3 regions of the Enterobacter sp. UPMP2060 genome follow, and region 2 is predicted to be linked to each of the others. Evidence: predicted binding sites of a transcription regulator. Region 2 holds the regulator's gene; each other region holds the start of a gene.
The links. The regulator Fur, encoded in region 2, represses iron uptake genes when iron is present. The targets are predictions, from matches to a motif close to ATAATAATGAGAACNACTATCAA.
Positions count from the first base shown of each region.

Region 1: a site for Fur is predicted at 1,060-1,082, ahead of ACWKXN_RS06250 (Nramp family divalent metal transporter). Genes of this name have one in related genera too.
Region 3: a site for Fur is predicted at 1,205-1,227, ahead of zupT (zinc transporter ZupT). Genes of this name have one in related genera too.

Region 1 is NZ_JBSKJQ010000002.1:172,217-175,497, forward strand. Features, by position in the region: gene ACWKXN_RS06245 (NupC/NupG family nucleoside CNT transporter) at 1-773, opposite strand, end outside; gene ACWKXN_RS06250 (Nramp family divalent metal transporter) at 1,122-2,360, shown strand; gene ACWKXN_RS06255 (DUF2502 domain-containing protein) at 2,393-2,746, opposite strand; gene mgrA (L-glyceraldehyde 3-phosphate reductase) at 2,874-3,281, opposite strand, start outside.
Region 2 is NZ_JBSKJQ010000001.1:129,795-133,075, forward strand. Features, by position in the region: gene chiP (chitoporin ChiP) at 1-1,204, shown strand, start outside; gene chiQ (ChiQ/YbfN family lipoprotein) at 1,252-1,581, shown strand; gene fur (ferric iron uptake transcriptional regulator) at 1,675-2,121, opposite strand; gene fldA (flavodoxin FldA) at 2,412-2,942, opposite strand; gene ybfE (LexA regulated protein) at 3,098-3,281, opposite strand, start outside.
Region 3 is NZ_JBSKJQ010000009.1:33,050-36,330, forward strand. Features, by position in the region: gene ribB (3,4-dihydroxy-2-butanone-4-phosphate synthase) at 1-386, shown strand, start outside; gene zupT (zinc transporter ZupT) at 419-1,192, opposite strand; gene ygiD (4,5-DOPA-extradiol-dioxygenase) at 1,389-2,177, shown strand; gene ACWKXN_RS16760 (glutathionylspermidine synthase family protein) at 2,271-3,281, opposite strand, start outside.

The sequences.
Region 1 (3,281 bases), on a different contig from region 2:
ATCAGCATGGCGGCAACGATAATCGCTACTTTGAAGCCCGCCAGAATGTACTCACCCAGCATTTCGAAGAAGCTCTGGCCTTCGTGCAGGTTTGACATCTGAATGTTCTCTTCGCTTGCGTCAACGCGGTACGGGTTGATCAGCGACAGAACGATAAAGGTGCTGAACATGTTCAGAACCAGCGCCGCAACAACATACTTTGGCTCCAGCATGGTCATATACGCGCCCACAATAGACATGGAAACGGTAGACATTGCGGTTGCCGCCATGGTGTACATGCGGTTGCGGGACATTTTGCCGAGAATATCTTTATACGCGATGAAGTTCTCAGACTGACCGAGGATCAGGGAACTGACGGCGTTGAAGGATTCCAGCTTGCCCATGCCGTTCACTTTGGATAACAGGAAACCAATTCCACGAATAACGAACGGCAGAACGCGGATGTGCTGCAGGATACCGATCAGCGCGGAGATGAAGACGATAGGGCAGAGAACCTTCAGGAAGAAGAACGCCAGACCTTCGTCGTTCATTTTACCGAAGACAAAGTTGGTCCCTTCATTGGCGAATCCGAGCAGTTTTTCGAACATTTCGGAGAAGCCTTTCACGAAGCCGAGGCCTACATTGGAGTTCAGGAAGAACCACGCAAGTAAAACTTCAATGACCAGCAGCTGGACAACATAACGGATACGAATTTTTTTGCGGTCTGTGCTGACCAGCAATGCAAGTGCAGTAACGACAACAAGTGCCAGGACAAAATGAAGGACGCGGTCCATATTTGCTCCAAATATGAGGCAGGTTTAATTTTCGTGCACATTCTATGTAACAAGCGAAAAGAAAACGAGATCGAGGACACACTATAGTTACATCCTGTGACGAGTCTCAAAAATAGTGATCCACAATACATTTTTGTTATGTTAGGTAAATGAGTGAAAAGTTAAGTTTGTGTGCTAGTCTTCACAAAAGCGCGCGCGATTTTAGTTTCTGTTAGATCGCCCCACTTACCCGCCCGTCTATCGTTCAAAGCTATCAGAGAAATCACTGTAAACATCACAAATGATCTTGATAATCATTCTCATTTTGATAGCATTAAACATAGCAAAGGCTATATTTCAGAGGCAGAAATGACAAACAGTCGCGTAGAGGGTAGCAGTGGCAGAGCCGCGCGCAAGTTGCGGTTCGCATTAATGGGACCTGCGTTCATCGCTGCCATTGGCTATATCGATCCAGGTAACTTTGCGACCAATATTCAGGCCGGGGCCAGCTTCGGCTATAAGCTGCTGTGGGTGGTCGTCTGGGCTAACCTGATGGCGATGCTAATTCAGATGCTCTCCGCAAAGCTGGGGATTGCCACAGGTAAAAACCTGGCAGAGCAAATTCGCGACCATTATCCGCGTCCGGCCGTCTGGCTCTACTGGGTCCAGGCGGAAATCATCGCCATGGCCACTGACCTCGCTGAATTTATCGGCGCAGCGATCGGCTTTAAGCTGATTCTGGGCGTGTCGCTGTTGCAGGGGGCGGTACTGACCGGGATTGCCACTTTCCTGATCCTGATGCTGCAGCGTCGGGGTCAAAAGCCGCTGGAGAAGGTTATCGGCGGTCTGCTGCTGTTTGTCGCGGCGGCCTATATCGTCGAGCTGATTTTCTCACAGCCGAATCTGGTGCAGCTCGGTAAAGGTATGGCAATACCAAGCCTGCCAACCTCGGAAGCGGTGTTCCTGGCCGCCGGGGTATTGGGGGCGACCATCATGCCGCATGTGATTTACCTGCACTCCTCGCTGACCCAGCATCTCCACGGTGGGACGCGCAAAGAGCGTTACTCCGCCACCAAATGGGACGTGGCGATTGCCATGACCATCGCGGGGTTTGTCAATCTGGCGATGATGGCTACCGCAGCCGCCGCTTTCCACTTTAACGGCCACACCGGTATTGCCGATCTCGACCAGGCCTATCTCACGCTGGAGCCCTTACTGAGCCATGCTGCCGCCACGATATTTGGTCTCAGCCTGGTGGCTGCCGGTCTCTCTTCTACGGTGGTGGGCACGCTGGCAGGCCAGGTGGTGATGCAGGGGTTTGTCCGCTTCCATATTCCGCTGTGGGTTCGTCGCTCCGTCACCATGCTCCCGTCATTTATCGTGATTCTGATGGGGCTTGATCCTACGAGAATTCTGGTCATGAGCCAGGTGCTGCTGAGCTTTGGTATCGCGCTGGCGCTGGTGCCGCTGCTGATCTTTACCAGCAACAAAACCCTGATGGGCGAACTGGTTAACTCAACGCTGGTGAAACGGACCGGGTGGGCAATCGTGGTGGTGGTAGTGGCACTGAACCTGTGGCTGCTTATTGGCACCGCATTGGGGCTCTAAAAGAAAAAGGAGCCGGGAGGCTCCTTTTTGCATTAATGGTGACCGTGGCCATGACCGTGGCCGCGTCCTTTCCCGCCGCGATCCCAGCCGCCGCGACGGTCGTCACGATCGTTCCAGCCTTCACGGTAGCCGCGCTCATACGCGTTGTCTTTATACCAGCCGCGGTGTCTGCCGTTATCATGTTTCCACCAGCGGTCTCCGCGCCACTCATAGTGACGGTTCCAGTAGTCACGGTCGCGCCAGTAGCCACCGTCCCAGTATCTGCCGTAGTCGTCACGATCGCCAATTTGTAATTTTACTGATGGCAACAGGGTGATTTCGCCCGCATTGGCGATCAGCGGGGCTGAAGCCAGTAATACCGCTGCAAGAATCAGTGACCTGAACATACTCTTTCTCCTTCACGATCGGGGCCCTTGTAGGGCCTGTTAACGCAATATTACGAGTTGGTAAAGCCTCGTTTCATCGCCTCAACTCCGAATTCCTGAGCGAGAGCACTTTTTGCTAAAAGTGATTCTATTTTGAGCTGTTCAGAATCGTGTCAATACGGACAAGTTCTTCCGCAGAGAAATGGCGGTTTTCCAGCATCCCCACGGCATCATCAATCTGGGCCGTTTTACTTGCCCCAATCAGCACTGACGTCACGTTCTCATGGCGTAATACCCAGGCCAGCGCCATCTGCGACAGCTTCTGACCGCGCTCTTCCGCCATGGCGTTCAGCTTTCTTACCTTCTCCAGCTTCTCTTCGGTGATCTGGTCAGGGTTCAGGAACTGACTGCCGCTTGCCGCGCGTGAGTCTGCCGGAATGCCGTTGAGATAGCGGTTAGTCAGTTGTCCACCGGCCAGCGGCGAGAAGGGAATGCAGCCGACCCCTTTTTCCTGCAGCACGTTTAGCAGTCCCTCTTCCGGCGCACGTTCAAAAAG
Region 2 (3,281 bases):
CCTTTCTCACTCCACCTGGAACGCCAACCTGGACTTCCAGTCAGGCTATGCCGCGGACATGTTCGGTCTGGATATTGCTGCGTTTACCGCGATTGAAATGGCGGAAAACGGCGACAGCGCCCACCCGAACGAAATTGCCTTCTCCTCCAGCAACAAAGCCTATAAAGAAGACTGGTCCGGGGATAAGAGCGGTATCAGCCTTTACAAAGCCGCTGCAAAATTTAAATACGGTCCGGTTTGGGCGCGCGGTGGTTATATTCAGCCAACTGGCCAGACTCTGTTAGCACCGCACTGGAGCTTTATGCCGGGTACCTATCAGGGTGCCGAAGCCGGGGCGAACTTTGACTACGGTGATGCGGGTGCGTTGAGCTTCTCCTATATGTGGACCAACGAGTACAAAGCACCGTGGCACATCGAAATGGACAAGTTCTACCAGAACGATAAAAAAACCAAAGTCGATTACCTGCACTCGCTGGGCGCGAAGTACGACTTCAAAAACGATCTGGTGCTAGAAGCGGCATTTGGTCAGGCACAGGGCTATGTCGATCAGTACTTTGCTAAGGCCAGCTATAAATTCGATGTCGCGGGTAGCCCGCTGAGCACCAGCTACCAGTTCTACGGTACGCGCGACAAAGTCAGCAACGGTGGCGTCAACGACATTTATGACGGCACCGCGTGGCTGCAGGCGTTAACCTTCGGCTACAAGGTCGGTCAGGTTGATTTGCGTCTGGAAGGCACATGGGTGAAGGCGGAAGGGCAGCAGGGCTACTTCCTGCAGCGTATGACCCCGACCTACGCCTCCTCCAACGGTCGTCTTGATATCTGGTGGGATAACCGCTCAGACTTCAACGCCGACGGCGAGAAAGCGGTCTTCTTCGGCGCAATGTATGACCTGAAAAACTGGAACCTGCCTGGCTGGGCGGTGGGCGCTTCTTACGCTTACGCCTGGGACGCAAAACCTGCCGATATGGCCACGCCGGACGCATATTACGATCCCAACTATCGCCTGAAAGAGTCTTCCTACAGCCTCGATGCTATCTATACCCTGCAGGATGGCCGTGCGAAAGGCACGATGTTCAAACTGCACTTCACCCAGTATGACAACCACTCCGATATCCCGAGCTATGCGGGCGGTTACGGCAACATCTTCCAGGATGAGCGTGATGTGAAATTCATGGTTATTGCCCCATTCACCATCTTCTGATGAACGCACCGGCGGGCTGAGTCCCGCCGGTATGGAGACTGCACATGATGAAAAAAATCGTAATCGTCGCGTTGCTGGCATCAGGGCTGGTGGCGTGTGCTCAGAATCAGGCGCCGAAAGAGGACTCCCGTCTGAAGGAGGCGTATAGCGCCTGCATAAATACTGCGGAAGGATCGCCGGAGAAAATTCAAGCCTGTCAGAGCGTGCTGAACGTGCTGAAGAAAGAGAAAGCGCATGAGCAGTTCGCGACGCAGGAAAACGTCCGCGTGATGGATTATCAGGCCTGTATCCAGGCGCGTAAAACCGGTAACGATCAGGAAGTGGCGAAGCGTTGCGACCAGATTTGGAAAGAAATACGTAGCAATAACAGTAACTAATTCGCTGTTATCATGCCCGGTGGCTCTGCGCCACCGGGCTTTTTTTTGGCAAAAAAAAGCCAACCTTGCGGCTGGCTCAGAGTATGAGTCTTATTATTTCGCGTCGTGCGCGTGATCGTCTTCGCGGCAATCGCCTTCAGCGCAGTGACCGTAAAGGTACAGGCTGTGGTTCGTCAGGCGGATGCCATGACGCGCCGCGATTTCACGCTGGCGCGCTTCGATGGAATCATCGCTGAATTCAATGACCTTGCCGCAATCGAGGCAGATCAGGTGATCGTGGTGCTGCTGCTGGGTCAGTTCGAAAACAGATTTACCGCCTTCGAAATTATGACGGGTAACAATGCCCGCGTCATCAAACTGGTTCAGCACGCGATAGACGGTAGCCAGCCCAATCTCTTCACCCATGTCGATAAGACGTTTATAAAGGTCTTCCGCACTGACATGGTGATTGTCTGGACCCTGAAGCACTTCAAGGATTTTTAACCGAGGAAGCGTAACTTTCAGGCCAGCCTTCTTTAATGCGGTATTGTTGTCAGTCATGCGGAATCTGTCCTGTTGCTAAACGATTCACTTCTGTAGGAAGTGACAGAAAATGCACCCGGGATAATGCGTCTCATTATAGAACTGCCATGGCTAAATGAAAACTGCAAGTCTCAGGCAAAATATGCTTATAAAAACGTGGTATCACCAACAAACTTGCTCAATGGAAAACCACGTTTTATCAGGGAGACATTGTACAGGTCTGGGCGAAAAAGTTAAAAGATTGTAGCGATTAATTTAATCGGTTTGACCTGGAGCATGGGCGCAACCGCAGTTGCGCCGCGATAAAATCAGGCGTTCAGAATATCATCCAGGTGCAGTTCTTCACGGATCTGCTTCACCCACTTCTCAACGCGCTCTGCGGTCAGTTCTGGCTGACGGTCTTCGTCGATGGCCAGGCCTACGAAATGATCGTCATCGGCCAGGCCTTTAGACGCTTCGAAGTGGTAACCGGCGGTCGGCCAGTGGCCTACGATAACCGCGCCGTTCGGCTCAATGATATCGCGGATGGTGCCCAGCGCGTCACAGAAGTATTCGGCGTAGTCTTCCTGATCGCCACAGCCAAACAGGGCGACCAGCTTACCGTTGAAGTCCACTTCTTCCAGCGTCGGGAAGAAATCATCCCAGTCGCACTGGGCTTCACCGTAGTACCAGGTTGGGATACCCAGCAGCAGAATGTCATAGCCTTCCAGATCTTCTTTGCTGCTCTTGGCGATGTCATGCACATCAGCAACGTCTTTACCGAGCTGTTTTTGAATGTTTTTTGCGATATTTTCGGTATTGCCGGTATCACTGCCAAAGAAAATGCCGATGATTGCCATGAGTAAAATAACCTCTTGAAACTTAATAGTATGGTGGCGCAATTTGGCCACGGATAAGGGCAATAATAGCAGAACTGGCAACCCTGCGGAAACAGCTATCGCGCAGGACTGCACTCTGTGCTACATGAAAAGGGCGATAAAGGGGATTTTCAGACTTATGCCTGGCTGCGTAACGTCTCAAGCTGGACGAGCAACATCTCTTCAATGAGCTCGCTGCGGCTGATATTTCGCGCGTCAGCCAGCTCGTTCAGCGCATCGACGGCGTCGGCGTTAAGCTTCAGTTCGACACGCTTAAGCCCACGATTTTTATCGCGTTTAAGCTGGTTGCGTTTATTGATA
Region 3 (3,281 bases), on a different contig from region 2:
CCTTTGGTACCGGTTTTACCGTGACCATTGAAGCGGCGCATGGCGTGACCACAGGTGTGTCTGCGGCTGACCGTCTGACCACCGTACGTGCAGCGATTGCTGATGGTGCGAAGCCATCCGATCTGCACCGTCCAGGCCACGTCTTCCCACTGCGTGCGCAGGCGGGCGGCGTGTTGACCCGCGGTGGTCACACCGAAGCGACGATCGACCTGGTGACGCTGGCTGGCTTCAAACCTGCTGGCGTGCTGTGCGAACTGACCAACGATGACGGCACCATGGCGCGCGCGCCGGAATGCATTACCTTTGCCCGCCTGCACAACATGCCGGTGGTCACGATTGAAGATCTGGTTGAGTATCGCCAGGCGCACGAGCGCAAAGCCAGCTGAAAATAAAAACGCCGGGATATCCCGGCGTTTTTTTACCCGATTCCTGCGGTCTGCAGCAGAACCAGACTTAATCCCATCACCGACATTCCGCACAGCACGCCATAGCTGGGGTTGTTGTTAGGATCGATCTCCTTCGCCAGCGGCATCAGTTCATCCACCGAAAGCGCAACCATGATCCCGGCTACCGCGGCCATAATCGCCGCCATCACTACCGGAGAGACCAGGCTACCAAGGATCAGCCAGGCCAGTACGCCGCCAAGGATTTCGGCCATCCCGGAAATGCCCGCCCAGAACACCGCGGTGCGTTTCGATCCCGTTGCGGCATACACGGGTCCGGCGACGGCCAGTCCTTCAGGAATATTGTGTAAGGCTACCGCCAGCGCGATGCCAAAGCCCATCTCAAGATTGCTGCTGGCCGTCACGTAGGTAGCGACCCCTTCCGGGAAGTTGTGCAGGCTGATGCCAAGCGTTAACAGCACGGCGGTACGCTTGATATTGCGCGGCATGGGCGTCACGTTTTTCTGCATTAAATCCTGCGGATGCGCGTGCGGTAGCATCCGATCGAGGGCAAAGTATCCCAGCAGGCCAAAGACAAACATGCCGTAGCCCAGCAGCGGAGACATGCCTTCCGTGCCCAGCGCGGCAGGCAGCATCTCCATCAGGGAGATGAGCAGCATGATCCCGGCAGCAAAGCCCAGTGAAAAGGCCAGTACGCGGTTAGAGGGCTTTTGGCCGAGCACGCCGAGGAGCGCACCGATGAAGGTCGCGGCGCCCGCCAGTATGGTCAGGATCAGGGGGACTGACATGCATTGCTCCTTATGATAATCATTCTCATTAATATAAATGATCCATTTCTGGCAAAGCGAGGGTGAAAACCCGGCTTTACACATTCCTTACATTCAAATTTCCTGATGATGATCTTCACGCTTATCTACGTTCATCTTTGCCGGATTGCGCGTAATGTAGCACCATTAAATTGACACCTTCTGTAAGGATATCACCATGACTTCTTCCCGTATGCCAGCCCTGTTTTTAGGCCACGGTAGCCCTATGAACGTTCTGGAAGACAACGTCTATACCCGCGCCTGGCGTCATCTTGGCGAGACGTTGCCGCGTCCGAAAGCGATCGTGGTGGTGTCTGCACACTGGTTTACCCGTGGGACCGGCGTGACCGCCATGGAAGCGCCAAAAACCATTCATGATTTTGGCGGCTTCCCGCAGGCGCTGTACGACACGCATTATCCGGCCCCCGGGTCGCCTGAGCTGGCGCAAAAGCTGGTAGAGTTGCTGGCACCTGTCCCTGTGACGCTGGATAAAGAAGCCTGGGGCTTTGACCATGGCTCCTGGGGCGTGCTGATTAAAATGTATCCTGACGCGGATATCCCGATGGTGCAGTTGAGCATCGACAGCACTAAACCGGCGGCCTGGCATCTGGAGGTGGGGCGCAAGCTGGCAACCCTGCGTGATGAAGGCATCATGCTGGTGGCGAGCGGCAACGTGGTGCATAACCTGCGTACCGCACGCTGGCACGGTGAGAACACGCCGTACCCGTGGGCAACCTCTTTTAACGACTACGTCAAAGCGAACCTGACCTGGCAAGGCCCGGCCGAGGAGCATCCCCTGGTGAACTATCTGGATCATGATGGCGGTTCGCTCTCTAACCCGACGCCGGAACACTTCCTGCCGTTGCTGTACGTGCTTGGCGCGTGGGATGGTCAGGAGCCGGTGACGATCCCGGTCGACGGTATTGAGATGGGGAGTTTGAGTATGCTGTCGGTGCAGATTGGGTAATAAAAGCAAAACGGCAACCTCAGGTTGCCGTTTTGAGTGTTTGCACCCTCTCCCACAAGGAGAGGGGCGAGGGTGAGGGCATCAGGCTGCGGCCTATTCGACAAAAATGTGCGGATAAAAGCGTGACAGATCCTGCGTGATCAGCGCGCGATCTTCGCGAATGCCAATCCCGGCCGGTTGATCGTTGATAAGCCAGCTGCCAATCAGCGTATAGCTGTCGCCAAATTTCGGCAGCTGATAGAACTCCTGGACGATCATCCCTTCTTCGCCGTATGGCCCTTCAACCGCTTCCAGCGTCTTGCCGTTTTCGATAATCGAGACGTTTGCGCCTTCGCGGGAGAAGATCGGCTTAACAACGTATTTTTCCATTTGCGGGTAATCATCTTCCGCAAAATAGGCTGGCAGCAGGTTCGGGTGGTTCGGGAACATCTCCCAGAGCATCGGCAGCAGGGCTTTGTTAGAGATGATGCTCTTCCAGGCCGGCTCCAGCCAGCGTACGCCAGCATCTTCCAGCTTGGTGGAGAACATCTCGCGCAGCATGTATTCCCACGGGTAGAGCTTGAACAGGTTGCTTATCACCTGGTCCTGCATATCCGTAAACTGACCTTTTTCACCCAGGCCGATATCCTCGATATAGAGGAACTCGGTCGCCACTTCCGCTTCGGCGGCGCAGTCCTGCAGATACTGAACCGTGCCACGGTCTTCTTCCGTGTCGCGGCAGCAGGCGAGATGGAGCAGGTTAAAGCCATGTTGTTCGCGCAGCTCGGCAAAACGCTCAATCAGCTTTTCCTGCAGGCTGTTAAACTGGTCGCTGCCTTCCGGCAGGTTTCCGGCATTGGCCTGGTCTTCCAGCCAGATCCACTGGAAGAACGCCGCTTCATACAGAGAGGTTGGCGTATCGGCGTTGTTTTCCAGCAGCTTCGGTTCACCTTTGCCGTCCCACGCCAGATCCAGGCGAGAGTAAAGCGAAGGTTGATTCGTTCTCCACGACTGGCGCACAAAGCCCCAGGTGTGCTTCGGAATGCGGAACTTTGCCATCAGCTCGTCGCTGTCGATGACCTTTTCCACGACCTTCAGGCACATCTGGTGCAGCTCGGCCGTCAC